3 linked regions of the Bosea vaviloviae genome follow. The protein of the gene in region 1 interacts with the protein of each later gene in a pairwise test. Links are inferred from orthologs where the notes say so. Each region holds a gene or a part of one and is shown on either strand. Other genes may lie near its edges.

Region 1 (9,690 bases):
GAGATCGAGGATAGCGGCTGCCGTCTCCTCGATCGAGCGGCGGGTGACGTCGATCACCGGCCAGCCCTTACGGGCGCAAAGCCGGCGCGACTGCGCGACCTCGTCGGCGACCATGGCGGGATCGACATAGGGCGTCTCGTCATCGGCCTTGAGCGAGAGCAGGCGGTTCTGCCTGATCTGGACGATGCGGTCGGCGCTGGCGACGAGACCGACGACCAGCGGCTTCTTCAGGGCTTCGAGCTCTGGCGGCAACGGCACATTCGGCACGAGCGGGATATTGGCTGTCTTGATGCCGCGATTGGCGAGATAGATCGAGGTCGGCGTCTTCGAGGTCCGGCTGATACCAACCAGGATGATATCGGCGCTTTCGAGATCGCCACCGAGCTGCCCGTCATCATGCAGCAGCGTGTAGTTCATCGCGTCGATGCGGCGGAAATATTCCGCGTTGAGGACGTGCTGGGCACCAGGCTTCGGCGCCGAGGCCTGGCCGAGATAGGACTGGAACAGCGAGAGTACCGGATTGAGCACCGATAGGCAGGGGCAGCCGAGATCGCGACAAAACGCCTCGAGCCGCGCCGACCATTCCGGTTCGACCAGGGTGTAGAGCACGACGCCGGGCGAGGCCTCGATCTCTGCCAGCACGCGGGCGAGCTGCGCCTCGGAGCGGACGAGCGGATAGACGTGCTCGATCGCCGAGACGGTCTCGTATTGTGCGGCTGCTGCGCGGCTGACCGCGATCAGCGTTTCGCCGGTCGCGTCCGAGACGAGATGGAGGTGAAAATAATTGCGGGCCACGTTGGCTCCCGGATTAACGAACAGAGCCACCTCTAGAGCCGGATGATCTCAGATGGAATCACAAAGTGATCCCATCTGAGATCTGAATCCGTCTCTCATCAAAGAGTTAGAGCAGGATCTATGCGAAAAACCGGTTCCCACTTTTTCGCATCCTGCTCTGGCGCGCTGAGCGGACAAAGCAAATTGGACCGGGAGGCCGTCGGCGGCGCAGACGGATTCACGACGCCGGGGATGAGTGTGGACAACCGAGCGTCCCAGAGGCCTCCGGAAAGCGGCGTGTATAACCCCCCATTTCGATCAACAGGCAAAGGGCTGTGGTCAGGTTCGGCGATGTTTCACGTGAATCATTTTGGAGGCCGGAAGCCCGACCCCGATTCCAATTGGTTAAGAAAGCCTTAACGACCTCGATCGCCATTGCCGCATTCCGGCCTTGAGGGCCCAGGAGCTGTGGACCGGCTGTGGATGGCTTTGCGGCTAAGCCTGTGCCTGCCCCCAAGAGTCAAAAAAGAAGATTCTCTCTCAAGAATCATATTTAGAAGAGATCGAGAGCGATGGTCTGGATCGAACATGTCGACGCATAGCAAACCGGTTTTCCTGCGGGCACTCGATGGAGAGACACTGGTCACTCCCCCGCTCTGGCTGATGCGTCAGGCTGGCCGATATCTGCCGGAGTATCGTGAGCTTCGCGCCAAGGCTGGAAGCTTCCTCGCGCTTTGCTATAATCCCGAAATGGCTGCCGAGGTCACCTTGCAGCCGATCCGGCGCTTCGGTTTCGATGCCGCGATCCTGTTCTCGGACATCCTCGTTATTCCGCAAGCGCTCGGGCAGGCCCTCTGGTTCGCCGAAGGCGAAGGTCCCCGCCTCGAGCCCGTAGCCGATGAGGAGCGCTTGCGCGCGATCGATGGGCAAGCCGACCAGGACAAGCTTGCGCCGATCATCGAGACCGTACGCCGGGTGAGAGGGGCCCTGCCCAGGGAGACCGCCCTCATCGGCTTCTGTGGCGCGCCCTGGACCGTGGCGACCTATATGGTGGCCGGTCGAGGCACTCCCGATCAAGGGCCGGCGAAAGAGCTGTTCACGCGCGACCAGGATCTCTTCCAGCGCCTGATCGACCGGATCGTCGTTTCGTCGATCGATTATCTCAACGCGCAGATCAAAGCCGGCGTCGATGCCGTCCAGATCTTCGACAGCTGGGCGGGATCTCTGGGGCCGGCCGAGTTCGAACGCTGGTGCATTGCGCCGACGAAGCGGATCGTCGAGGGCGTGCGGGCGCGTCATCCCCGGACCCGCATCATCGGGTTCCCTCGTGGCGCCGGTGCGCTCATCCCGGGTTATGTCACGGCGACAGGCGTCGATGCCGCTGGACTCGAAACCGATATCGACCGCGGTTTCGCGCGCGACGCGATCCAATCGCTGGTGCCGGTCCAGGGCCATCTCGATCCGTTGATCCTGCGCGCCGGGGGACCGGAGCTGGAGCGCGAGGTTGCCGCGATCAGATCGGCTTTCGGGCCTAAGCCCTTCGTTTTCAATCTGGGTCACGGCATCTTGCCCGACACCCCGATCGCGCATGTCGAGCGGCTGATTGCCGCCGTCAGGGCCTGAGGGAGGACCATCGCGATGTATGAATGGATCAAGGCCTTCCACGTCATGGCGGTGATCGCCTGGATGGCGAGCATGCTCTATTTGCCGCGGTTGATGGTCTATCATGCGGAAGCGCAGACCGGGTCGATCCAGTCCGAGACCTTCAAGATCATGGAGCGGCGGCTGCTCAAGGGCATCATGACGCCCTCGATGATCGTGACCTGGATCCTGGGCCTCTACCTCGCCTGGTCGGCCTTTGGCTTCAAGGGCGGCTGGCTGCACGGCAAGATCCTGCTGGTCTTCATCCTGTCCGCCATCCATGGCTATCTGGCAGGACGGGTCCGCGCCTTCGCCGAGGATCGCAACCTCAAGAGCGCGCGGTTCTATCGCGTCATCAACGAGGTTCCGGCCGTGTTGATGGCGCTGATCGTGATCCTCGTCATCGTCAAGCCGTTCTGATTTGCCGTTCTGAATTTCGCCTCGGCTTGACCGGTTTTCTGAGGGGACGACGCCGTGTCGTTTCCCGCTTGAGCCCAGGTGAGAATCCCGCTATCAAGCCCCTGCGCTCGTTTGGCGTATTCCCTGTTGCCGATGGTTCGTGAGCCCGCTGCCTGCGCAGACGCTCATGGCGCGCAACCGCAACGCTGGTCCGTCCTGGACCTGCCGTTCTTCTCCGTTACCTCCTGACCCCTGTTCGTTTCGCAGGGGCTTTCACGATCCGGGTGCCCCATGCGGGAAATCAAGCTCCAAGACCTCAAGGTCAAATCTCCGACCGAACTTCTGACCTTCTCCGAGGGGCTCGAGGTCGAGAACGCCAGCACGATGCGCAAGCAGGAGCTGATGTTCGCGATCCTGAAGCAGCTTGCAGCGAAGGATACCGAGATCCTCGGCGAGGGCGTTGTCGAGGTCCTGCCTGACGGTTTCGGCTTCCTGCGCTCGTCGGATTCGAACTATCTGCCGGGTCCCGACGACATCTATGTCTCGCCGACGCAGATCCGCAAATTCGGCTTGCGCACCGGCGATACGGTCGAAGGTCCGATCCGCGGCCCCAAGGATGGCGAACGCTATTTCGCGCTGCTCAAGGTCAATACGATCAATTTCGAGGACCCCGAGCGGATCAAGCACAAGATCAACTTCGACAATCTGACGCCGCTCTATCCCGATGAGCGCCTGCGCATGGAAGTGCCGGATGCGACGAAGAAGGATTTCTCGGCCCGCGTCATCGACATCGTCTCGCCGATCGGCAAGGGCCAGCGTGCCCTGATCGTGGCGCCGCCGCGCACCGGCAAGACCGTGCTGCTGCAGAACATCGCGCAGTCGATCACGACCAACCATCCGGAATGCTATCTGATCGTGCTGCTGATCGACGAGCGGCCCGAGGAAGTCACCGACATGCAGCGCTCGGTGAAGGGCGAGGTCGTCTCCTCGACCTTCGACGAGCCGGCCTCGCGCCACGTCCAGGTCGCCGAGATGGTGATCGAGAAGGCCAAGCGCCTGGTCGAGCATGGCCGCGACGTCGTCATCCTGCTCGATTCGATCACGCGTCTGGGCCGTGCCTACAACACCGTGGTGCCCTCCTCCGGCAAGGTGCTGACCGGTGGTGTCGACGCCAACGCCCTGCAGCGGCCCAAGCGCTTCTTCGGCGCGGCGCGTAATATCGAAGAGGGTGGCTCGCTGACCATTGTTGCGACCGCACTGATCGACACCGGCAGTCGCATGGACGAAGTCATCTTCGAAGAGTTCAAGGGCACCGGCAACTCCGAGGTGATCCTCGACCGCAAGGTCGCCGACAAGCGCATCTTCCCGGCGATCGACATCCTCAAGTCGGGCACCCGCAAGGAAGAGCTCATCACGCCCAAGGATGTGCTGGCCAAGACCTATGTGCTGCGCCGCATCCTGAACCCGATGGGCCCGCAGGACGCGATCGAGTTCCTGATGGACAAGCTGCGCCAGACCAAACAGAACGCCGACTTCTTCGACTCGATGAACACCTGAGCCGGTCACACCGGCTCAGCGGCCCTCCGCGACAGCCTGCGCCAATCGATTCGGCTCCGTGACCGGCGGCAGGCAGCGGCCGGCAAAGCAGACGAAGGCCGCTCCTGTGCCCGCTTGCCGCGCCATTGCGGCAGCTGGATGCTCGGCCGGCAGATTCGAGGCATCCGGGCAATCGACCAGGGTCGTCACCGTATAGGGCAAAGTGAGCGCCGCCTGGTGCAGCGCCGCCCGCTCTGATCCTGCCAGCACGATCTCCAAACCATGCCGCGCCAGATCATAGGCGTTCAGGATCGAGCCATGTGCCATGGGTGCGCGCTCGGCCGCGGCCAGTGCCACGCCAAGGAATGCCTCGGCGCGATCGCGATCCTCAACATCACCGCTTTTGATCGCCAGGCGCAGCAGATTGTTGGCGTGAATCCCGTTGGCGTTGGGCACGGCGTCGTCATGGGTCGGGCGCGGTATGACCGGCAAGCCCTTGTTTTCCATACGAGTCATACCGAGTAGGCCCGTGGTTTCGTTTCGGTAGTGCTGCTGCAGATGCGCGCTCCAGCGGCTGGCAGCGTCGCGGTAGTGCTGCTCGAATGTCGCGTCGTGCAGCGCCAACGCGGCGTCCGCCATGGCGGCGTGGTCGAGCGCGAAGCCGGGCTTGATCAGCCGGCCCTTGCGATAGGAATGGGCGAGCCCGTCGCCATCGGCCATCGATTCGGTGACGAAATGGTAGGCGCGCCGGGCAAGGGCGAGCCCGTCCTTGCGATCAAGCAGGCCGGATGCCCGCGTCAGCGCCGCGATCATCATGCCGTTCCAGTCGGCCAGGATCTTGTCGTCGCGGGCGGGCGGAATCCGCTTGGCCCGGATCGCCAGCAATCGCTCGCGGATACCGGCCAGGACGGTTGCCGTCTCGGGATCGGGATCCGGCGTTTCCAGCCGATTGAGGATCGTGACCTCTTCCCAATTGCCGTGCGCGGTCACGTCGTAATGGAGCGCGAGCAGGCGCGCCTCTTCCTCCGAGAGATGCGTTTCGAGCTCGCGCGCGGTCCAAACATAGAACCTGCCCTCGACGCCTTCGGAATCGGCATCGAGACTGGCGGCGAAAGCGCCCTCGGGCAGCAGCATCTCGCGTGCGAGCCAGGCGACGATGCCCTCAGCCGCCATCTTCATCAGCGCGTCGCCGCTGCGGGCGGCCTCCAAAGCGTAGAGGTTGAGCAATTGGGCGTTGTCGTAGAGCATCTTCTCGAAATGCGGGGCGAGCCAGCGCTCATCGACGGAATAGCGGGCGAAGCCGCCGCCGAGATGGTCATGGATGCCGCCGCGCGCCATCCGCTCCAATGTCCTGCGGGAAGGCTCCTGCGTTGCAGGGGAGCCCGTGCGCGCGCCATGGCGCCAGAGCGCCTCGACCAGGCCGGGATTGGGGAATTTCGGCGCGCCGCGCAGGCCGCCATGATGTGGGTCGAAGGCGCCGGCGATCTGGCCCGCCAGCGCGTCGAGATCGGGCTCACCCATCCCGGCCGTGGCGAAAGCATCGGCTTGCGTCAAGGCTGCGCGAATGGCGGCGGCGTTGCGCGCGATGCGATCGGGATCCTGCCGGTGGATCGCCGCGAGCTGTTTCAGCACGCCGGTGAAGGAGGGCCGGCCATAGCGCGCTTCGGGCGGGAAATAGGTGCCGCCCCAGAACGGGTCGCCAGCGGCGGTCAGGAACATGGTCAACGGCCAACCGCCCTGCTCGCCCAGGCTGTGCAGCGCGCTCATATAGACATGGTCGATGTCGGGTCTTTCCTCGCGGTCGACCTTGATGTTCACGAAGAGCTCGTTCATCACCGCCGCGGTTGCAGGGTCCTCGAAACTTTCATGCGCCATGACATGGCACCAATGGCAGGCGGCATAACCGACCGAGAGCAGAACCGGCCGGCCGCTGCGCTTGGCCTCGGCGAAAGCGGCCTCGCTCCATTCCCACCAGTGAACCGGATTGTCCTTATGCTGCAGAAGATAGGGGCTGGCGGCATCCGCGAGACGGTTCATCGGCGTGGCTTTCCAGCGGGGCGCCAAAGCGTGGTTGGGGCCGGGCGCAGCATGGTGTTCGAGAGATGAGCGACGTAGCAGCCTATCCGACGATCGTCGCCCTGTCCTCCGGCAGCGGACGGGCGGGTGTCGCTGTCATCCGGATATCCGGCTCGCGGGTTCGATTCGTGCTCGAAACGATTGCGGGCGGAATCCCTGCGCCACGCCATGCCGTCTTGCGGCAACTGCGTGACGAGGCCGGCGAGGTCATCGATACCGGGCTCGTGCTGTATTTTCCCGCGCCAGCGAGCTTTTCGGGTGAGGATATCGCCGAGTTCCAGGTTCATGGCGCAAGGGCTGTCATTGCCCGTCTGCTGAACGTCCTGACACATCTGCCCGGGGTGAGGCTTGCGGAGCCTGGTGAATTCACCCGGCGGGCCTTTGAAGCCGGGAAGCTCGATCTCGCCGCCGTCGAAGGTCTGGCGGACCTGATCGATTCGGAAACGGAATGGCAGCGCCGGCAGGCGTTGCGCCAGATGACGGGCACACTCGGCAAGCAAGCGGCGGCGTGGCGCAGCCGATTGATCGAGGCGATGGCGCTGCTTGCCGCGGATATCGATTTCTCCGACGAGGGCGATGTCTCGGGACCGCTCGTCGATGAGGCGCTGGCGATCGCAGCAGGCATCGCCGCGGAGCTGCGAGAGGCTCTCGGCAGCTTTGCCATGGGCGAACGCGTCCGCGAGGGTTTCGTCGTGGTCCTCGCCGGCCCGCCCAATGCCGGCAAGTCGAGCCTGCTCAACGCGCTCGCCCGCCGCGATGTCGCCATCGTCTCGGCCATGGCGGGTACGACGCGCGATGCGATCGAGGTGCGGCTCGATCTGGCGGGTTTGCCGGTCACGCTGGTCGATACGGCGGGTTTGCGCGAGAGCACCGAGGCAATCGAAGCCGAGGGCGTCAGGCGGGCCCTGGATTTGGTCGCGCGGGCGGATCTCGTTCTCAAGCTTCGGGCGATCGATTCGCCTCCGGATCGTTTCGCCTCGATTCAAAAGACGCTTTGCATCGCCACGAAGGCAGATCTGGCAAGCGATCTGGCAAGCCAGGCCTTGCCGGGCGAGATCGCGGTTTCGTCTCGCACGGGCGCAGGCCTGGATAATCTGCTGGCGAGCATTATTGCCGAGCTCGGGGCGCTCTCGCAGCCCGAACCGGCATTGCTGACGCGTGAGCGGCACCGGGTTGCGGTGTCCGATGCCGTGCTTGCGCTGGAGCGCGCGATCGATGCCCGGCACGGCCAGGTCGAATTGCTGGCCGAGGAGGTTCGCCTGGCCGTGACGGCGCTGGAGCGCTTGGTCGGACGCATCGATGTCGAGGATGTTCTCGACCAGCTGTTTTCCGGCTTCTGCATCGGAAAATAGCAAGCGGCGGCCTCACCTTCATAATTCGGGCCGTTTCACGTGAAACGAGGCGTCATCGCCTTATAGTCATTGACCCCCGGCTCGGGCTTCGCTAGCGAATCCGCATGTCTCTTCCTGTTGTCGAAACACGCTACGACGTGATCGTGGTCGGTGGCGGCCATGCCGGCGCCGAGGCGGCGAGCGCAGCTGCGCGGCTTGGCGCGCGCGCCGCACTGATCACGCATCGGCCGGAGACGATCGGCGTGATGTCCTGCAATCCGGCGATAGGCGGTCTTGGCAAGGGGCATCTCGTCCGCGAGATCGATGCGCTCGATGGCGTCATGGCGCGGGCAGCCGACCGGGCCGGCATTCAGTTCCGTATGCTCAACCGCCGCAAAGGCCCGGCCGTGCGCGGCCCTAGGGCCCAGGCGGATCGTAAGCTTTATCGTCTTGCTGTTCAGGATTTGTTAGCCGAACAGGGCAATCTCGATATCGTCACCGGCGAGGTGTTCGATATCGAGATCGGGAACGGCCAGGTCAACGCCGTGATCCTGGCGGATGGGCGTCGATTCGCTACCGGAACGGTCGTATTGACGACTGGAACCTTCCTGCGCGGCTTGATCCATATCGGCGAAGCCAAGATTCCGGCTGGGCGGGTCGATGAGGCGCCCTCGTTGGGGTTGTCTGCGACCTTGGAGCGTCATGGCTTTCCGCTGGGCCGCCTCAAGACCGGCACGCCGCCGCGTCTGGATGGCCGCACGATCGATTGGGCAGCGCTCGAAATGCAGGCGGGCGACGATCCGCCTGAGCCCTTCTCGGCGTTGACCACGGCGATCACGACGCCGCAGATTTCCTGCGGGATCACGCGTACGACTTTGGCGACGCATGACCTGATCCGCGCCAATCTCCACCGCGCGCCAATGTTTTCCGGCCAGATTGAAGGCCGCGGGCCGCGCTATTGCCCCTCGATCGAGGACAAGGTCGGGCGCTTCGGCGATCGCGACGGCCATCAGATTTTCCTTGAGCCCGAGGGGCTCGATGACGACACGGTCTATCCAAATGGCATCTCGACCTCCTTGCCGGAGGATGTGCAGCTCGGCGTGCTCAAGACGATTCCGGGTCTGGAGCGCGCCACCATGCTGCGCCCCGGCTATGCGATCGAGTATGATTTCGTCGATCCACGCGCCCTAAAGAACACGCTGGAGACGCGTGCGGTCCGCGGCTTGTTCCTGGCTGGCCAGATCAACGGCACGACAGGTTATGAGGAGGCCGGCGCACAAGGACTGTTCGCCGGTTTGAACGCTGCGCGCCGGGCTAGCGGGGCCGAGCCGACCGTGTTCGAGCGCACCACCTCCTATATCGGGGTTCTGGTCGACGATCTGGTTACGCGCGGCGTTACGGAGCCGTACCGAATGTTCACGTCGCGGGCGGAGTTTCGGCTGTCATTGCGCGTCGACAACGCCGATGAGCGCTTGACGCCGCGTGGTATGGAGCTTGGCCTAGTGAGCTCATTGCGTCGCGACCATTTCGAAGCCCGGCGGACCGCCATCGCACGGTTGCAGGCTCGATTAAAGGATGTCTGGGTCACCCCGCAACAAGCGGAAGGGGCCGGAATCCATCTTAACCGCGACGGCCTTCGGCGGAGCGCCTACCAGCTGCTCTCCTATCCCGATATAGACTATGAGAGCCTCGCGACGATCTGGCCGGATCTTGCTGACTATGATCCGTCGGTTGTTTCACGTGTGACGGCAGATGCGGTCTATTCGGTCTATCTCGATCGCCAGTCTGCAGAGATCCAGGCGCATAAGCGCGACCAGGCGTTGAAGGTGCCGGAGGATCTCGATCTCGACGAAATCTCGGGTTTGTCCAACGAGATCAAGTTGAAGCTGAACGCGGAGCGGCCGGCTGATCTCGCCCAGGCGGCGCGGATCGA
Region 2 (9,761 bases), 3.3 Mb from region 1 along the record:
TGCCCTAATCCGCGAGATAGCGGACGCGATCGCAGCGCTTTTCATCAGAAATGGCCGAAAAGAGCCTGATTTCACAATTCACGGGAGGTCTCTCATCATGTTCATCTCACGCCGAATCCTGCTGCTGCTCACCGCGGCCGGGCTCGCAACGACAGCGACGGCTCCAACCGTCGCGCAGACCTGGCCGACGAAATCGATCACCTTCATCGTGCCTTTCCCCGCCGGCGGCGGCACGGATACCTTCGCCCGGCCGATCGCGGCGCAGCTGGAGCAGCAGCTCGGTCAGCGCATCATCATCGACAACCGCGGCGGCGCAGGCGGCACGGTCGGCGCCTCGGCTGCCTCGAAAGCCGCGCCCGATGGCTACACCTTCTTCGTTGGCGCCGCCCATCACGCTATCGCGCCGGCGCTCTATCCGAGGCTCGACTATAACATCGAGAAGGATTTCATCCCTGTCGCCGTGATCGCGCAACCGCCGCAGGTCATCGTCGTCAATCCCAAGAAGGTCGAGGCCAAGACTCTTGCCGAGCTGATCGCCTTCGCCAAGGCCAACCCCGACAAGCTGAACTATGCGTCGGCCGGCAACGGCACGACGCATCACCTCGCCGGCGAGCTGTTCAAGCTGCTGGCGAAGGCGCCACTCACCCATGTGCCTTATCGCGGTGCCGGCCCAGCCATGCAGGATCTCGTCGCCGGTCAGGTCGATGTGATGTTCGACGGGCTCGGCTCCTCCGCGGCACAGATTTCAGGCGGCACGCTGCGTGCGCTGGCTGTTGCTGCTCCGACGCGCTCCGAGGTGATCGCTACAGTCCCGACAGCCAAGGAAGCCGGGCTCGACGGCTACGAGGTTGCGACCTGGTACGCGCTCTGGGCGACCAAAGGCACGCCGCCGGAGATCGTCGCGCGCATGCGCAGCGAAGTCGCCAAGGCGTTGAAGGCCCAGCTGATCGTCGATGTCTGGCAGAAGAACGGATCGCCTATCCCGGACATTGCTGGCGACGAATTCGGCAAATTCGTGAAGGCGGAGGTCGCGCGCTGGGGTGCCGTCGTGAAGGACGCCAACGTCAAGCTCGAGTGACGGCATTCTCCGGATAGGCCGGTAGGGCGGCGCACCGCCCTACCGGCTCCATCGGCTTCATGAGAGTCAGAAGAACGGTGCCTGCTGTATTCGGCAAGCGTCATATCCAATGCCCGGCATTCTCGTGCAGTGAGCCCATCATAATGCAGGAAATTGCAGTTTTCCGTCATAGCTGCACCCGATCAGCGTCTTACCCGGAAAAGCCGAATTTGTTGTGATCTGCAGGGCTGACCGGTTCTTGAAGCCAAATCCGGTTTCCTTGTCCACTCGGGTCGATTGATCTACGAGGCGCTCGCCCATGAATTGCCCGGAACCCTCAAGGATATTGGTGACACCCTGCGCCAGTCCGAGTGCGGTGGGGTTCTGCAAATCCAGGACCGCAAACATCGCAGAACTGGTGAAGGCGACGGTACTGGTGGTGTAGCCAAAGACGCCAAGCGGTTTGGGAAGGCGGTATGATGAGAACATCAGGCTCTTGGTCGGAATCTTCACCCAGCCACGCGCCTTGGCGCTACCCGGACTGCCATTATCGCTGATCGATACCGCAAAGCCGACATAATGACCTCCATCGATCTTGCAAGCCAGGACGTCGGCCAGATCGACCCTGGCCGGATCGAATGGCGCGGCTCGGGCCGCATCCGCGAAGAAGCATGACAACAGTGCGGCCAGCGCAAATTTATATGTGGCCCGCATCATTCTCTCCGTCACTCATGGCTGGCTTAAGAATCAAGCCTTCGAAGACGATGCCACGCCGGCCTCGACAACAGCGAACAACGCCATGCCCTGACGCAGGCGATCTACACTTTCCGTCAGGGAGGCATCATCAACCACCGCCATCGTCGATCACGGTGCGGGCGATCGTCATCGAGAAACCGGCGCGGGCCAGCGCTGCGATTTCCTTCTGCCGCTCGAAAGGGCGGTCGGGGCGTCGCCAGGGGCCGATCCGCTTGCGTTTCGCGGCGATGCGCGCCGCGGCCAATTCGTCATCCGGCTCAACGGCACTTGCCTCGGCCGCGAGATCACGCGTCACGCCCTTTGCCGTCAGCTTCGCCGCCACCGCCCGCGTGGACTGGCCTCGCCGGCGCAAGCTCGCCGCGCGCGCCTCGGCGAAACGACGGTCATCGACCAGTCCGGAGGCGACGCAGCGCGCCACCACTTCATCGAGCAAGCTTGAGAACCGGCCGGGCTCGTCGCCGTGGTGGCGGCAGCTCAGCACGACCTTGCGCTCCAGCACGCGGCGAAGCTGCGCTGCGGGCGCCGCATAGCGTTCGAGATAATGCATGGCGGCGCGCTGCAGATAGTCGGGGGTGATGCGACGTGGTGGCTTGCGCTCATGCCGCTTGTCGACCTGCCGCTTCTCGCGCGGCACGCCCGAAGCTTCACCCGCCACTAATCCGCCCCCGGCTTGGAGCGGCCGGCCTTGATCGAGGCGCGCTTGTCCTTGGAGACCAGCCGCCTCTCCTTAGAGGCCTTTGTCGGTTTCGTCGGCCGGCGCGTCTGCGGGCGGACCGCCGCCGCCCGGATCAGCTCAAGCAGGCGTTCCCGCGCCTCCTCGCGGTTGCGCTTCTGGCTGCGCTGCGCCTGCGCCACGATGACGATGACGCCATCCTGCGTCAGCCGGCTGCCGGCGAGCTTCATCAGGCGCACCGCGACGTCGTTGGGCAGTGAGGGCGAGCGCCGGATGTCGAATTTGAGCTGGACTGCGCTCGACACCTTGTTGACGTGCTGGCCGCCTGGGCCAGAGGCGCGCACGAAGCTTTCCTCGAGCTCGCTCTCGTCGATCGCGATGGACGGGGTCACTTGAATCATGGGACGAGGCTATCTCACTTCACGGAGATTTGCAGCGTTGAAGCCTTCTCGCGACATCGCCCGCCTGATCGAGATCATGGCGGCGCTCCGCACGTCCGGCACGGGCTGCCCCTGGGATCTGGAGCAGGACTTCGCCTCGATCGCGCCCTATACGGTCGAGGAGGCCTATGAGGTCGCCGACGCGATCGCTCGCGGCGACAGGCTCGACCTCAAGGACGAGCTCGGCGATCTGCTGCTGCAGGTGGTCTACCACGCGCAGATGGCGGAGGAGGAAGGCGCTTTCGCCTTTCCCGACGTGGTCGAGGCCGTCACCACCAAGATGATCCGCCGCCACCCGCATGTCTTCGGCGATGCGCGCGATCTGTCTCCCGCCGAGGTCAAGGCGCTCTGGCACAGCATCAAGGCGCAGGAGAAGGCCGAGAAGGCAGCCGTGCGGCAAGCGGCGGGGCTACCCGAGCAGGGCGAGGACAAGGGCGTGCTGGCCGGCGTCACCCAGAGCCTGCCCGCGCTCAGCCGCGCCTGGAAACTCCAGGCCAAAGCCTCGACCGTCGGTTTCGATTGGAACGACGCCAGGCTCGTGCTCGACAAGGTTCGGGAAGAGACCGCCGAGATCGAGGAGGCGCTTACGCTGGGCGACAAGGCGGCGATCCGCGAGGAAATCGGCGATCTGCTCTTCGTCGTCGCCAATCTCGCCCGCCATGTCGATGCCGACCCGGAAGGCTGCCTCCATGCCGCCAACGCCAAGTTCGAGCGCCGCTTCAAGGGCATCGAGGCCGCGCTGGAGGCTCAGGGGCGCTCGGCGAAGGACGCTACGCTCGACGAGATGGAAGCGCTTTGGCAAGCAGTCAAGCGAGCCGAACGTAGAGCCTCCTCGGCAGCAGACAGCTAGGACGCCAGACCAGCCTTGATCCGCGCAATGAATGCGTGCTTCAGCGCGTTGTACTTTGCCCGTCCTTCCGGCGCGGCCGTGATGGCGCGCTCCTTCTCGGCGAGATAGGCCAAGCGCAACGCAGAATCCGTCCGGAGCGCATCCCTGAAGGCAAGGTTCGGCCTCCAGTGTTCGCCGAGATACTCCACCACATGGACGAGATGCGTTCGCTCGGTTAGATCCCGGCCACGCCAAACATGTGGTTTCCGGGAACGCCCGCATTCGGCGCGTAGTCGTAGCCGAGCTGTTCCAGCGGAGCCCGGCATTTCGCCCAATCGTCGAACGGCGCGACGCCGACGAGAATATCCAGAATGGGTTTGGCCCGCATCCCGATTATCGATGTCGAACCGTAGTGTTCGACGCCCTTGGCCGAGTCGCCGAGGGCATCCTCGATCCGCTTGCGCTCCTCGCGAAATGCAATTTCCCAATCAGAGTCGTAGTCGACCAGGACGTTCACATTGTGCTTGAGTCCGAGCATCGCTCTAGCCTCGATCAAACCTGCGCATCGAACAGACGAATCGGCAGGCGCGAGCTGTCACCTCAATTTTGCCGTTCCGCCTCCGGGAACCGCGCGCCAAAGGCCCCTTCCCGCTCCGGCGGCAGCCGCACGGTGAGGCTCAGCGCCCCGTCCTCGGCATCCGCCCGCTCCAGGATTTCACCATTGGCGTGCAGCCAGGCAAGCGATTTGCCGTCGCCGGGCGCCAGCACCAGCCGATAGACCGGTCGGCTCCTGGCAATGCGCGTTTCGATCGCATCCGTCAGCCGGGCAACGCCATCGCCGGTCAGCGCCGAGACCAGCACCGGCCGCGAGGCCTCGGGCTTCAACGTGACGAGGCCAAGCTGGCGCTCGCGTTCCGACCCATCGAGCAGGTCCGACTTGTTCCAGACCTCGACCACACGCTGGCCGTCATCGGGATCGATGCCGAGATCGCGCAGGATGCCTTGCACGTCGGCCGCCTGCGCCTGCGTGTCCTCATGCGCCATATCGCGGATATGCAGCAGCACATCGGCCTCGATTGCATCTTCCAGCGTCGCGCGGAAGGCCGCGACGAGCTGCGTCGGCAGGTCCGAGATGAAGCCGACCGTGTCCGAGAGCATGATCCGCGCGCCGTGCGGCAGCTTGATCGCGCGTGCGGTCGGGTCCAGCGTGGCAAACAGCATGTCCTGCGCCAGCACCTCGGCCGAGGTCAGCCGGTTGAACAGCGTCGATTTTCCAGCATTGGTATAACCGACTAACGCAACCACAGGATAAGGCACACGTTTACGGCTGACGCGATGGAGCGAGCGCGTCCGTTTCACGCTCTCGAGATCGCGCTCGATCTTGGTCATGCGCTCCTGGATGATGCGCCGGTCCGCCTCGATCTGCGTCTCGCCGGGGCCGCCGAGGAAGCCGAAGCCGCCGCGCTGGCGCTCGAGATGGGTCCAGGACCGCACCAGTCGGCTCTTCTGGTAGTTGAGATGTGCAAGCTCGACCTGCAGCGTGCCTTCACGTGTGCGCGCCCGCCGACCGAAGATCTCGAGGATCAGGCCGGTGCGGTCGATCACCTTGCAGCCGAAAGCTTTCTCGAGATTGCGCTGCTGCACCGGCGACAACCCGCAATCCATCACGACGAGGCCGATTTCCTCGATCTTGATGCGCTCGGCCAGCTCCTCGACCTTGCCCTTGCCGAGATAGGTCGCAGGACGAAACGCCGTGAGCAGAACCTGGATCGGCTCGATGACGGTCAGGTCGATGGCGGCGGCGAGGCCGACGGCCTCATCGAGCCGTGCCGCGAAGGAGCGCTGATTCGTGTCAGCGCTGCCCGCGCCGCCGCGGCGCTGCGAATACGGGCCGACGACATAGGCGCGTGTATTGGCAGCGATATCGCGTTCGATCTCGTCAAGCGGCTTGACGGTCTTTTCGATCTCGTCTGCCCCGTCGCGACCGGCCATGAGGCTCAGGCCTTGTCCACTTCCTCGGGCTCGAACAGCTGCACGGGGTGGCCCGGCATGATCGTCGAGATCGCATGCTTGTAAACGAGCTGCGAATGTCCGTCGCGCCGCAGCAGCACGCAGAAATTGTCGAACCAGGTGACGACGCCCTGCAGCTTCACGCCGTTGACGAGGAAGATCGTCAGAGGAATCTTCTGCTTGCGAACGTGATTGAGGAAAGTGTCCTGAAGGTTTTGTGCCCGCTCTGCGGCCATGGGTAGCCCCTATTGTTGGGATCTCTCATCGGGTTGCACCCGCGATCCATTTCGTTTCGTTCGCGGTCACGCGCGAGCGCACCGCTTCGAAACACCGATCCTGCATTAGATCGTCGTGTTCTATGACAAAGCAAGGGCGATGCCGCATCCTATTTGCGCATGACGCCTGCGTATCGTGCAGACGGATATGCAATCAGCGCTTAGCCGCCGTTCAACCGACCCCGAGCGACTTCAGCTTGCGATGCAAGGCCGAGCGCTCCATCCCGATGAACTCGGCGGTTCGCGAGATATTGCCGGAAAAGCGGGCGATCTGGGCGATGAGATATTCGCGCTCGAAGATCTCACGCGCGTCGCGCAGCGGCAGGCTCATCAGCCGTTCGCCGCCCGAGCCGGACGGCGTCGTCGGCACCATGGCGCCGACCTCGGCCGGCAGCATCTCGACCGTGACATCCGCCGTCGGATCGCCCTTGGTCAGGATCATCAGTCGCTCGACATTGTTGCGCAGCTCGCGGACATTGCCGGGCCATTCATGCGACTGCAGCACGGCCATCGCGTCCGAGCCGATGCGCCGCTTCGGCAGCCCGGTCGCGACCGAGATCTGGTCCATGAAGAACTCGATCAATTCCGGTACGTCCTCGCGCCGCTCCGACAGCGCCGGCACCTTGACCGGCACGACGCTGAGGCGGTGATAGAGGTCCTCGCGGAACAGCCCTTCGCTGATCAGCTGCGCCAGGTCGCGGCTGGTCGAGGAAATGATCCGCACATCGACATGCACGCGCGTTGCGCCGCCGACACGCTGGAAATTCTGATCGACCAGCACGCGCAGGATGCGGTTTTGCGTCTCGCGCGGCATATCGCCGATCTCGTCGATATAGAGCGAGCCGCCATGGGCTTCCTCGAGCGCGCCGACGCGGCGCGTCCGGCCCTCTCCGCCCTCGACGCCGAACAGCTCCTCTTCCATCGTGTCGGGCGTGATCGTCGCCGCATTGATGACGATGAAGGGCGCCGAGGAGCGGCTCGACGCCTCGTGCAGCGTGCGGGCCGTCAATTCCTTGCCGCAGCCCGGCTCGCCGCTGATCAGCACGCGGGCATTGGTGGGTGCGACGCGTTCGATCGTCTGGCGCAACTGATTGACCACAGTCGAGCGGCCGACGATGCGGCTGGCCTGCACCGAGCCCTTCTTCAGCTCGCGGACCTCGCGCCTGAGGCGTGAAGCCTCCAGCGCCCGCTCGGCCACGAGCACGAGGCGGTCCGCCTTGAACGGCTTCTCGATGAAGTCATAGGCGCCACTCTTGATCGCAGAGACGGCCGTCTCGATGTTGCCATGGCCCGAGATCATCACCACCGCGAGGTCGGGATGGCTCTCCTTGATCAGTTCGAGCACCTGCAGACCGTCGAGCCGGCTGCCCTGCAGCCAGATGTCGAGGAAGACGAGGTTGGGCCGGCGCGCAGCGATCGCCGCCAGCGCCTCATCGGCGGAGCCCGCCTTGCGCGTGCGGTAGCCCTCATCCTCCAGCAGGCCGGCCACCAGCTCGCGAATATCGACTTCGTCATCAACGACCAGAATATCGGCGCTCATACGGCAATTCCATTTCGCTTGTCTCGGGCGTCAGACGCGCTCACGTCGCGGCCATTCGCAGTCTCGTTGTCCGGATCCTCAGTGGGGCCGGTTTCGGGGAACCAGAGCCGGACCCGCGCCCCGCGCCGCCCCTCCGCGGCGTCGGGTCGGTCTAGAAGCTCGATCCCGCCGCCATGGTCCTCGAGAATCTTGCCGACGATCGCCAGTCCCAGACCGGTGCCGCCCTCGCGCGTCGTCATATAGGGCTCCAGCAGCTTCTGGCGCTGGTCGGCGGGCAGGCCTTTGCCGTTGTCGATCACGTCGATGACGATCCGACCATCCTCATAGCGCGCGAACGCGACCTCGATCTGGCCGGGTCCACGCGTCTCCATCGGCACCGCCTCGATCGCCTCCGTCGCGTTCTTGATCACATTGGTCAGTGCCTGCGAGATCAATCGGCGGTCGAACTGGGCTAACACCGGCGCCGCCGGCAAGTTCTCCGAGATCGTCAGCTCTGGGTTGCCGACCCGCATCAGGAAGATGATCTGGCGCACCGTCTCGACGATGTCGTCGCGAGACAGCGACGGCTTGGGCATGCGGGCGAAAGAGGAGAATTCATCGACCATGCGCCGGATATCCTCGACCTGGCGGACGATGGTGGCGGTACACTGGTCGAAGATCTCCTTGTCCTCGACGATGACGCGACCGAACTTGCGACGGATGCGCTCGGCCGAGAGCTGGATCGGCGTCAGCGGGTTCTTGATTTCATGGGCGATACGGCGCGCGACATCGGCCCAGGCGGCCGTGCGCTGCGCCGAGACCAGATCGGTGATGTCGTCGAGCGTCACCACGAGCCCGGCGCCCGCCCCCTCGCCTTCGCGAACGGCGCGGACATTGACCATGCGGTCGCGCCCGGCTCGGGTGATCGCGACCTGGCCGGCGCTCTGCCGCTGACGGCCATGCAGCGCATCGCCGACGAAGGCGGCGATCTCGGGGGCGACCTGTGCGATCGGCTCGCCAAAGACCCGCCCGCCAGTGCCGAGCAGCCCCTCGGCGGAGCGATTGATGATGGTGATATGGCCGTCGCCATCGAGACCAACGACGCCCGAAGAGACGCCCGACAGAACCGTCTCGGTGAAGCGCCGTCGTCGGTCGATCACTTCGCTTGCGGTCACCAAGCCATCGCGCTGCCGGCGCAACTCCGCCGTCATCTTGTTGAAGGTCTCGCCGAGATGGGCAAGATCCCCCTCCGATCGTCGGATCGGCACCTGGACGTAGAAATTGCCGCTGGAGACCTGGTCGGTCGCATGGATCATCCGCCGGATCGGTGCGACGAGGCCGTTGGCGAAGCTGAGACCGAGCCAGATCGCCGAGAGCAGCAGGATCACCGCGATCAGCCCGTACATCGAGGCGAAGGCGATCTGCACGCCCTTTCGCCGGGCGTCGATGGCGAGATATTCGACCGCCGCTCCGCGCGCGACGGCGGGAAACTCGACCGCAAGCGGATCAACCTCGCGAGCGATGTAGAGAAACCCGTTGTCGTAGGTCGGCAGTTTGACGAGCGCGCCAAAGATCCGGTTGGTCTCGGGCACGACGCAGATCGGCTCCGGGGCTGATTGCGCATCGTCGAACGCAGCCTGGTCCGGCTTGGGTGCATCGCGCAGAATATCGATATTCGCCCGCACCAGCACCTTGTCGGGCGGGCTCATGATCGCCGCCACCGGCACGCCGAGAGCTGTCGCGCGCGCCGTCAGGAAGTTCTCGAACCATTTGCGGTCGACATCGAAGGCAGGCTTCGCGCGTGCCAGATCGTCAGCGAAGATCCGGATCTCGCGCCCGAGCGACTTGCACTGTCCCGCGGCATAGGCATCGGCGACCTCGACCGATTTGAAGATCGCGTCGCGCATCCGGTCGGAGAACCAGGGCTCCAGCCCGCGCTCGATGGTCACGGTCGCGATCACCGCGACCAGAATCGCAGGCAATGTCGCGATGATGCTGAAAAGACCGACGATTCTGACATGAAGGCCGGCCGCAGCGGCGCCGGCTCGCCGCGCCCGGATCAGTACCGCCGTCTCGAAAGCGACGATGACAAGCAGCAGCAGGATCAGCAGGGCGTTGAGGATGAAGACGCCGACGACCACCTCATGGACCGGGGCGATCGGCGTGACGCCTGACAGCACCAGGAAGGTGACGAGCGCCGAG
Region 3 (9,757 bases), 4.1 Mb from region 1 along the record:
TACTGGATTCAGTTCCGGTAAATTGTTAGTCGGCGGGCATTCAATCTTTTGAAGGCATCGCCGTTGTGACTCTCCGTTTCGTCTTGCTGGCCTCGTCGGCCCTGTTGTTCGCTCCTTCCGCCGCCAAGGCCCAGGCCGAGAGGGCGCCTGCGATCCAGCTCGAAGAGGTGATCGTCCAGGGGGCGGGCGGCACGGGCGGAGTGGTCAGCGCGAATGGCTATGTCGCGACCGCGACGCGCAGCGCCACCAAGACCGATACGCCGGTGCTGGAGATCCCGCAGTCGATCTCGACGGTGACGCAAACGCAGCTGGAGCAGCGCAAGCCGCAGGCCTTGCTGGACGCCCTGTCCTATACGCCGGGCGCGCGCGTCGGCACCTATGGCTTCGATCCGCGCTACGACGCCTTCACGATTCGCGGTGTCGACGTCACGCAGAACGCCGTGTTCCGCGACGGGCTGCGCCAGATCGGCAGCCCCAACGGCCTGTTCCGGCTGGAGCCCTATGGGCTGGAGGCGATCTCGGTGCTGCGCGGGCCGGCGGGGGCGATCTACGGCGCCAGCACCGCCGCCGGCATCGTCGACTTGATCTCGAAGCGGCCGACCGAGACGCCCTTCCGCGAGATCGAGGTCCAAGGCGGTTCCTTCGGCCGCAAGCAGTTCAGTTTCGACCTGTCCGGCCCGGCCAATGCCGACAAGACCTTGCTCTACCGTCTGACGGGCCTGGTGCGCGACGCCAACAACCAGATCAGCGCGATCAAGGACGATCGGGTCTTCATCGCGCCCGCCTTCACCTGGAAGCCCAACGAGCTCACCAAGCTGACCTTGCTCGCCGAATACATGGATTCGACCACCGGCGGCACGGCGGCCTATGTCAACGAATACGGCCCCTATACCGATCGGCAGGGCAGCCTGCTCTACAAGTCGATCGGCGCGACCAGGGTCTTCGGTGGCGACAAGCGCTACAATGACTTCCGCCAGCAGCAGGGGCGCATCGGCTACGAGTTCGAGCACTCCTTCGGCGAGATGTTCACGCTGCGCCAGCGCGCCCGTTACTCCGCGCTCGCCTCGAACCAGCAATATGTCTACCTCACGGATTCCGGGCTGACGAAGGAGCGCACGCAAGGCGTCTCGGTCGACACCAGCCTCGAGACCAGGCTGAACACGGGGCCGCTCGCGCACCGCATCCTCACCGGCGTCGATTTCAGCTACCTGCATTATCGCGGCAAGGAGGGCTATGGCGGGGTCCCGGTCGGCTACAACGCCAACCTCGGCTACCGCACGGCGCAGACGCAGACGCTGGTCGGCCTCTACGCGCAGGACCAGATCAGCTGGCAGAACTGGCGATTGACCCTGGGTGGACGCCAGGACTGGTTCTCCAGCAATTTCGAGGCGGGCTCGGCAGGCGTCGTGCCAACCGAGACGAAGCAGACCGGCAACAAGGCGACCGGGCGCGCCGCCTTGAGCTACGTCACCGATCTCGGCCTCGCCCCTTATGTCAGCTATGCGACATCCTTTGTGCCCAATTCGGGCACGGTCCTGTCCGGTGCGGTCGCCGTGCCCGCCACGGGCGAGCAGATCGAGGCTGGCGTCAAATACGATCTGCCGGGCTACAACGCCTCGCTGCGCGCGGCGGTGTTCGAGCTGCGCCAGGACAATGCGGTCGTCTACGAGGTCGTCAACGGCTATAATCGCCAGGTCCAGCTCGGCTTGCGCTCGCAGGGCTTCGAGATCGAAGGTGTCGCCTCTCTCGCCAATGGGCTCAGCATCCAGGCCTCCTACGCCTATAACGACGCGCGCATCCTCAAGCTCACCGACGAGACGGTGGGCAACCGCCTGACCAGCATTCCCTATCACATGGCCTCGGTCTGGCTGGACTACACGGTGCAGGAGGGGCCGGCGCGCGGCCTCGGCCTTGGTGCGGGCGTGCGTTATGTCGGTTCGAGCCTCGGCGACAATCTGAACCGGCCGGTCCTCGACAATGCGCCGCGGACCTTGCTCGACGCGTCCCTGCGCTACGATCTCGAGAACCTCGACCCGCGCTTCAAGGGCGTCCGGTTCCAGGTCAATGCCACCAATCTCCTCGACAAGGTCGAGCAGACCTGCACCGGCGGCTTCTGCTATTTCGACGAGGGCCGGAAGGTCATCGCCAGCCTGCGTTACCGCTGGTGAGCCAGGTCCTCGCCGCGGGCGTGTGGGCGAAGCGCCTGTCTTCTCCGCTGGGCATCGTGCTCGCGCTCGGCGGGCTTTATGTCGGGCAGAGCATCCTTGGCGGGCTTGCCTTCATCGCGCTGCCGAGCGTGCTGCGCGAGCGTGGCGTGGCGCTTGATCAGATCGGGCTCGTCCACCTCATCAGCCTGCCCTGGGCGCTGAAGATAGTCTGGGCGGCGGCCGTCGAGCGTTACCGCCTGCCGCCGGCAGGCGCCACGCGCTCGCGCCAGATCGTTGCCGTCTGCGGTCTCCTCACCGTGCTGGGGTTGACTGCAGTCAGCGCCATCGGGCCGGCGCATTGGCTGCCCCTGCTCGCCGTTCTCGTCGCCATCGCCTTCGCGGCCTCGACGGCCGATATCGCCTGCGATGGCCATGCGGTCGAGACGCTCGCGCTGCGGCATCACGGCTGGGGCAATGCGGCGCAGGTCGGCGGGGCCTATCTCGGCTCGGCGATCGGCTCGGGGCTGTTCCTCATCCTCGTCGCACGGTTCGGCTGGAGCAGCGCGGTCCTGGCTGCCGCTGGCATGATCGTCGCGCTGCTGCTGCCATTCCTGCTGTCGCCGGCTCCGATCTCACCGGGGCTGCGCAGCCATCGCCCATCGCTGCGCTTCGCCTTGCAGCGCTCGCAGATGCGCCAGGGGCTGATCCTGGCTGCGGTCTATGTCGTGCTGCAGAAATGGGGGGTGAGCATGATGGGGCCGTTCCTGATCGATGTCGGGCTGGACCTCGAATCTATCGGGCTGGTCAACGGGTTCGGCGGACTGGCCATCGGGCTGGTCTGCGCGTTGCTCGGCGGCGGCCTCGTCCGCTGGATGGGGGCGAGGCGGGTCATGCTTCTCGCGCTGCTGCTGCAGGGCGCTGCGCTCGGGCTTTTGGCCCTCGCGGCGTCTCTGGGCACGGTACCTCGCGGCGCAATGGTCGGGCTCGCTTTGGCGAGCTCTTCGGGGATCATGGCGCTCGGCTTCGTCGCGCTCTACGCGCAGTTCATGGCGATCGCGGATCCGCGCCAGGCCGGGATCGACTTCACGCTGCTGCAAGGCATGGACGCCATCGTCAGCATGGCCGGCGGCCTCGGCGCCGGATGGGTGGCGCAGCATCTGGGCTTTGCCAGCTATTTCCTGATCGCCGCCGTCCTGGCCGTCCTCGCGGCGCCGGTCGTGGCCTGGCTGGCGACGAGGGCGACAAGCGCGGCGTGATGATCCAGATGCTGGCGATGTTGCGAGCACGCCGTCCAATGGCTTCCCCGCGACGGCGCATTTGCTGAAGCGTATTGGCGGTCGCTGGAGCGTGCCGGCCTAGCTCTGCGGCTGTCGCCCTCGTGATGCGGCTCCGCAAGGCCTGCCGGTGGCGAAGCCGCAACTTGCATCCTCCACCAAAAACCCCTAATGCGACCGCGCTTTTCAGGCCTCGTAGGGCCGTTGTCAGGAAACAGGTGTCATGGCCAAAGAGAAATTCGCGCGCACGAAGCCGCATTGCAACATTGGAACGATTGGTCACGTTGACCATGGCAAGACGTCTTTGACGGCAGCGATCACGAAGATTCTGGCCGAGACGGGCGGTGCCACGTTCACGGCGTATGACCAGATCGACAAGGCGCCGGAAGAGAAGGCCCGCGGCATCACGATCTCGACGGCTCACGTCGAGTACGAGACGGCGGCTCGCCACTATGCCCACGTCGACTGCCCCGGCCACGCCGACTATGTGAAGAACATGATCACGGGTGCGGCGCAGATGGACGGCGCGATCCTGGTTGTGTCGGCTGCCGATGGCCCGATGCCGCAGACCCGCGAGCACATCCTGCTGGCCAAGCAGGTCGGCGTGCCCGCGATGGTTGTGTTCATGAACAAGGTCGACCTGGTCGACGACGCCGAGCTGCTCGAGCTGGTCGAGATGGAGATCCGCGAGCTTCTGTCGAAGTACGACTTCCCGGGCGACGACATCCCGATCACCAAGGGTTCAGCGAAGGTTGCGCTGGACAATGGCGACAAGACCATCGGCCATGACGCGGTGATCGCGCTGATGAAGACGGTCGACGAGTACATCCCGCAGCCGGCGCGTCCGCTGGACCTGCCGTTCCTGATGCCGGTCGAGGACGTGTTCTCGATCTCGGGTCGCGGCACGGTCGTGACGGGTCGCGTCGAGCGCGGCATCGTCAAGGTCGGCGAGGAAATCGAGATCGTTGGCCTGAAGGACACGGTCAAGACGACGGTGACGGGCGTCGAGATGTTCCGCAAGCTGCTCGACCAGGGCCAGGCCGGCGACAACATCGGCGCGCTGCTGCGCGGCACGAAGCGCGAGGACGTCGAGCGCGGCCAGATCCTGTGCAAGCCGGGTTCGGTGAAGCCGCACACCAAGTTCAAGGCCGAGGCCTACATCCTGACCAAGGAGGAGGGCGGTCGTCATACCCCGTTCTTCACCAACTACCGCCCGCAGTTCTACTTCCGCACGACGGACGTGACCGGCGTGGTGCACCTGCCTGAGGGCACCGAGATGGTGATGCCTGGCGACAACATCGCCATGGAAGTGCACCTGATCGTGCCGATCGCGATGGAGGAGAAGCTGCGCTTCGCCATCCGCGAAGGCGGCCGCACGGTTGGAGCCGGCGTTGTTGCTTCGATCATAGCGTGATCGAAGCAACAACGACGCCAGCGGAAACCGCAGGCTTTTGCGGTGCAGGCGTCGTCGCAAGCATCATCGCTTGATTCAAGAATCGGCTGCAAAGCTTTGAAAGGGCGGTGGAAACACCGCCCTTTTCTGTTTCTGCCCACGGCATGCCTATGCCCATGCCGCGCGGCTGGCTCGCCGAAGCGCTATGCGCTGCCCGCGAATTCAAAGCTCTACAGCATCAGACCGAATATCGTATTCGGTCTGATGCTGTAGAGCTTTGATTCTGCATAGGCTTGCCCCGAAAGCCGGTTCCCACTTTTCGGGCCGATGCTCTAGATCCATCTGAGAGAGCGGACCCAGCCGCTCCGATCATGGAGGAGCATGCCCGATGCATTTCAAGCCACCCTTTCCCGGCATCCATTCGATCGTCTTTGCCCTGTTCGACGCGCAGGAGCGGCTGGATCGGGATGCGATGCGCCGGCAGACACAGATCAGCCTCGATCTCGATGTGCAGGGCATGGCGGCGCTTGGCCTCGCCACCGAGGTCTCGAAGCTCACCATTGCCGAGCGCCGCACGGTCATGGAATGGATGGCGGAGGACGTTGCCGGCCGCAAGCCGCTCGCCTTCACCATCTTCGGCTCGTCGGTGGCGGAACAGATCGATCTCGTCCGTGTCGCGGAGCGGAATGGCGCCGATTGGGTGATTCTCCAGCCGCCCATGGTCGGCAGCTTCGGCGCAGCCGAGTATATCCGCTTCTTCGGGCGCGTCGCCGAGGCGACCTCGTTACCGGTCGCGATCCAGAACGCCCCTGCCTATATGGGCCGCGGCCTGTCGGCGGAGGACATTCGCGAACTGGTGCGGCAGCACCCGAACATCTGCCTCATCAAGGGAGAGGGCTCCGTCGTCGAGATCGAGCGGCTGATCGCGGTCACCGAAGGGCGCTTGCCGATCCTGAATGGCCGGGGTGGGCTCGAATTGATCGACAATCTCCGCGCCGGCTGCGTCGGCATGATCCTGGCGCCAGACACGATCGACTATGCGCTGCGCGCCTATAATCACTATATTGCGAGGGATGAAGCGAAGGCCGAGGCCGTCTACCGGGAGGTGCTGCCGGCCATTATCTTCATCATGCAGTCGATCGAGGCCCTGCTCTGCTATGGCAAGCGGATATTCGGGGCGCGGGCGGGGATCGCCATCCATGATCGCGGCCCGGCGCTGCGGCCGACGGAATTCGGCCTGAAGCTGGTCGAGCGCTATGCCAGGGAACTCGGACCCTATCGCACAGGATGATGATCGGCTGCGTTTTCGACTTGAAAACCTCCGCGCCTTGAGGCAAAGCATCGCCGACTACAGGGGTGTAGCTCAGTTGGTAGAGTACCGGTCTCCAAAACCGGTTGTCGTAGGTTCGAGCCCTACCGCCCCTGCCAGTCCCGCACGAAGCCGGTTTCCGGCGCCGGTTGGTTCTGTAGATCGCCGATGACGCAGAACATCTACGATACGCCGGCTTTCTTCAGTGCCTACAGCCAGCTGCCGCGTTCGGTCCACGGCCTCGCCGGCGCGCCGGAATGGCCGGTGCTGCAAAGCTTCCTTCCCGATCTGCGCGGCCTCAGAGTTCTCGATCTCGGCTGCGGCTTTGGCTGGTTCTGCCGCTGGGCGCGGGAGAACGGCGCGGCGAGCGTGCTCGGCGTCGATGTCTCCGAGCGCATGCTGGCACGGGCGCGGGCAGAGACCGGGGACAAAGCCGCCAGCTATGAGCGGGCCGATCTGGAGCGCTTCGCGCCCGCACCCGCCAGCTTCGATCTCGCCTATAGCTCGCTTGCCTTTCACTATCTGACGGACCTGGGCGGGTTGCTCGAGAGGGTCGGGCAGGCGTTGCCGCCCGGCGGCATGCTGGTCTGCTCGGTCGAACATCCCTTGATGACGGCTCCTGCTCATCAGGGCTGGTCGCTCGATCCCGACGGGCAGCCGGCCTGGCCGGTGAACGGCTATCTGGCGGAAGGGCCGCGCAGGACGGACTGGCTGGCGAAGGGCGTGATCAAGCAGCACCGCACGATCGCGACCTATCTCGATTTGCTCCACCGCGCCGGCTTTGCCCTGACGCATTGCGTGGAATGGGCTCCGAGCGAGGATCAGGTCGCGGCCCATCCGGAATGGGCGAAGGAGCGGGAGCGGCCATCCTTCCTGCTGCTGGGCTGCAAACGCCTCTAGCTCCTGTCTGGGGCTGCTCGCAGGCCCTTGAAAAGGCGCTTGGCTAACGCTGCAGCCCGTTGTAAGAGGCACGTCATGACGGCGCGCGGCTCCACGAGCCCCGCGCCGCGAATGTTTCAGGACGGCCGATTCGGCCTTCGGCGAGGGCCGGAGCGCGGTTTTGGAACCCGAGGTGATACGATGGCTAAGACCAACCCCTTCAGCTTCCTGCAGGACGTTCGCACCGAAGCGACGAAGGTCACCTGGCCGTCTCGGCGCGAGACGCTGATCACGACGGGTCTCGTGCTCGCCATGGTGGTCGTCTCGAGCCTGTTCTTCCTTTTCACCGATACGATCATTCGCTGGTCGCTCGGCATCATCCTCGGCGCACGCTGAACGGAATCAGACACGTGACAACTCGCTGGTACATCGTCCACGCCTATTCCAACTTCGAGAACAAGGTCGCGCAGTCGATCCGCGATCAGGCGGCGCAGCGCAATCTCGCCGACAAGTTCGACGAGGTCCTGGTGCCGACCGAGAAGGTCGTCGAGGTTCGGCGCGGCCGCAAGGTCGATGCCGAGCGCAAGTTCTTCCCCGGCTATGTGCTGGTGAAGTGCGAGATGACCGACGAGGTCTATCACCTGATCAAGAACACGCCGAAGGTCACCGGCTTCCTGGGCGCCGACAAGGCCAAGCCCATGCCGATCCCCGAGGTCGAGGCGATGCGGATCAAGGGCCAGGTCGCCGAGGGCATCGAGCGGCCCAAGCCGACGGTCGTCTTCGAGATCGGCGAGCAGGTGAAGGTCTCCGACGGGCCCTTCGCCTCGTTCAACGGCGTGGTCGAGGATGTCGATCACGGTCGCGCCCGGCTCAAGGTCGCGGTCTCGATCTTCGGCCGCGCGACCCCGGTCGAGCTCGAATACGGGCAGGTCGAGAAGCTCTGAGCATTATCGGAAGGCCTTTCGGGGCTTCCCTTCGGCGCCGCCCTGTGTCATAGGCGGCGCCTCAACCGCGTGGGAGGCGTGCCGGTCGCCAGCCGGATCAACGGCGCCGCACCACGCTCTGCAACCACCCTGACCCCGAGCGAAGCAGTTCGCGGGCAGGGCGTCGTCGTTCCGATAGGCGTCGGAGCGGACGGCAGGAGCAGCCATCATGGCAAAGAAGATCACGGGTTACGTGAAGCTTCAGGTTCCGGCGGGCGCGGCCAATCCGTCGCCGCCGATCGGTCCGGCGCTGGGTCAGCGCGGCCTCAACATCATGGAATTCTGCAAGGCCTTCAACGCGAAGACCGCGCAGATGGAAAAGGGCATGCCGATCCCGGTGATCATCACCGCGTATCAGGATCGCTCCTTCACCTTCGAGATGAAGCAGCCGCCGGTCTCGTACTGGCTGAAGAAGGCCGCTGGCCTGACTGCCGGCTCGAAGACGCCTGGTCGCGGCGGCAATGTCGGCAAGGTCACCGTCGCTCAGATCACTGAGATCGCCGAGAAGAAGATGGCCGATCTCAACTGCGATTCGATCGAATCCGCCTCGTCCATGATCAAGGGCTCCGCCCGGTCCATGGGCCTGGAAGTCGTGGGCTGAGGGGAAACAGACGATGGCACATGTCGCAAAGCGCGTCGTGAAGGCCCGTGAGGGCATCGACCGCACCAAGCTCTACCCGCTCGATCTCGCTGTCGCGATGGTCAAGGAGCGCGCCAACGCCAAGTTCGACGAGACCGTTGAGGTCGCGATGAACCTGGGCGTCGATCCGCGCCACGCCGACCAGATGGTCCGCGGCGTCTGCAATCTGCCCAACGGCTCGGGCCGCGTCCTGCGCGTCGCCGTGTTTGCTCGCGGCGCCAAGGCGGAAGAGGCCAAGAAGGCCGGGGCCGACATCGTCGGCGCCGAAGAGCTGGTCGATCTCGTCTCCAAGGGCACGATCGAGTTCGATCGCTGCATCGCGACCCCGGACATGATGCCGCTGGTCGGCCGTCTCGGTAAGGTGCTGGGCCCGCGCGGCCTGATGCCGAACCCGAAGGTCGGCACGGTCACCATGGACATCACCACTGCGGTTGCGGCGTCCAAGGGCGGTTCAGTCGAGTTCCGCGTCGAGAAGGCCGGCATCGTGCATGCCGCCGTCGGCAAGGTCTCGTTCACGGCCGACAAGCTCGCCGAGAACATCAAGGCGTTCGCCGATTCCGTCGCCAAGGCCAAGCCGGCCGGAGCCAAGGGCACCTATATCCAGCGCGTCGCGATTTCCTCGACCATGGGTCCGGGCGTCAAGATCGAGCCCAACACGGTGATGGGCGGCTGAGAGGCCTGACGGCCGGCTTCGCGCCGGCCGTTGCCCGGGCTTGATCCGACGGGGTCAAGTCCCCACTTGGCAGAAGCAGGCGAAAGCGTTAAGACGCAGGCCTGTTTCCATAAGTGATGTGGGCTCCAGCGTGCTTCGCACGAGGGGGTCTGTTTCGCGTTTTTCGGCGGTTTGCCGCCGAAGAATGGGTGTTTGGGGCGCGAAGAGCGATCTTTGGGCCCGAATCATCCAGTCCTGTCTGAGACTGCAGGTGCTCCTCGGCTTCGGCTGGGGGCATAATTTCGCCAAGAGGCCTGCATAGACGGTGCAAGAGCTCAAGCGGGATCGCAAGGTCCCGAAGACGGTTCGAACCATCTCGCCCGATCGCGGCCGGCAACGGTCAAGAGCGGGGACAGGGCACTGAGCGTCGCTCTTATCCAGCGCCGGTGTCAACCGGGGTTTCTTGAGAGCGACACGTGC

What was found.
Region 2: the proteins of rho (region 1) and hfq interact in binary tests that used the Escherichia coli proteins (3 or more experiments, as listed by UniProt). The link is inferred for Bosea vaviloviae from one-to-one orthologs.
Region 3: the proteins of rho (region 1) and nusG interact in binary tests that used the Escherichia coli proteins (3 or more experiments, as listed by UniProt). The link is inferred for Bosea vaviloviae from one-to-one orthologs.

What each region holds. Positions count from the first base shown.
Region 1 is NZ_CP017147.1:973,406-983,095, reverse strand. Bases 2,394-5,238 are described here. They hold rho (transcription termination factor Rho), read left to right. Parts: upstream 2,394-3,105; coding sequence 3,106-4,371; downstream 4,372-5,238. Other genes in these bases: BHK69_RS04605 (thioredoxin domain-containing protein), read right to left, coding at 4,387-5,238; hemJ (protoporphyrinogen oxidase HemJ), read left to right, coding at 2,407-2,835; hemE (uroporphyrinogen decarboxylase), read left to right, coding at 2,394-2,397. Outside these bases: BHK69_RS04625 (pyruvate, water dikinase regulatory protein), read right to left, coding at 1-795; more of hemE, read left to right, coding at 1,363-2,393; more of BHK69_RS04605, read right to left, coding at 5,239-6,387; tRNA uridine-5-carboxymethylaminomethyl(34) synthesis GTPase MnmE, read left to right, coding at 6,453-7,778; tRNA uridine-5-carboxymethylaminomethyl(34) synthesis enzyme MnmG, read left to right, coding at 7,883-9,690. UniProt on the Escherichia coli protein: Facilitates transcription termination by a mechanism that involves Rho binding to the nascent RNA, activation of Rho's RNA-dependent ATPase activity, and release of the mRNA from the DNA template.
Region 2 is NZ_CP017147.1:4,274,389-4,284,149, reverse strand. What follows is about bases 4,378-7,293. They hold hfq (RNA chaperone Hfq), read right to left. Parts: upstream 6,002-7,293; coding sequence 5,753-6,001; downstream 4,378-5,752. Other genes in these bases: ntrX (nitrogen assimilation response regulator NtrX), read right to left, coding at 6,213-7,293; hflX (GTPase HflX), read right to left, coding at 4,378-5,747. Outside these bases: BHK69_RS19585 (Bug family tripartite tricarboxylate transporter substrate binding protein), read left to right, coding at 98-1,078; BHK69_RS19580 (hypothetical protein), read right to left, coding at 1,217-1,771; BHK69_RS19575 (regulatory protein RecX), read right to left, coding at 1,902-2,468; alternative ribosome rescue aminoacyl-tRNA hydrolase ArfB, read right to left, coding at 2,468-2,887; mazG (nucleoside triphosphate pyrophosphohydrolase), read left to right, coding at 2,925-3,776; more of hflX, read right to left, coding at 4,356-4,377; more of ntrX, read right to left, coding at 7,294-7,580; BHK69_RS19540 (sensor histidine kinase NtrY-like), read right to left, coding at 7,577-9,761. UniProt on the Escherichia coli protein: RNA chaperone that binds small regulatory RNA (sRNAs) and mRNAs to facilitate mRNA translational regulation in response to envelope stress, environmental stress and changes in metabolite concentrations.
Region 3 is NZ_CP017147.1:5,054,211-5,063,967, reverse strand. What follows is about bases 6,268-9,179. They hold nusG (transcription termination/antitermination protein NusG), read left to right. Parts: upstream 6,268-7,412; coding sequence 7,413-7,946; downstream 7,947-9,179. Other genes in these bases: rplA (50S ribosomal protein L1), read left to right, coding at 8,600-9,179; rplK (50S ribosomal protein L11), read left to right, coding at 8,155-8,586; secE (preprotein translocase subunit SecE), read left to right, coding at 7,204-7,398; BHK69_RS23220 (class I SAM-dependent methyltransferase), read left to right, coding at 6,292-7,023. In the rest of the region: BHK69_RS23245 (TonB-dependent siderophore receptor), read left to right, coding at 66-2,168; BHK69_RS23240 (MFS transporter), read left to right, coding at 2,165-3,403; tuf (elongation factor Tu), read left to right, coding at 3,645-4,835; BHK69_RS23230 (dihydrodipicolinate synthase family protein), read left to right, coding at 5,203-6,105; more of rplA, read left to right, coding at 9,180-9,298. UniProt on the Escherichia coli protein: Part of the processive rRNA transcription and antitermination complex (rrnTAC). The complex forms an RNA-chaperone ring around the RNA exit tunnel of RNA polymerase (RNAP).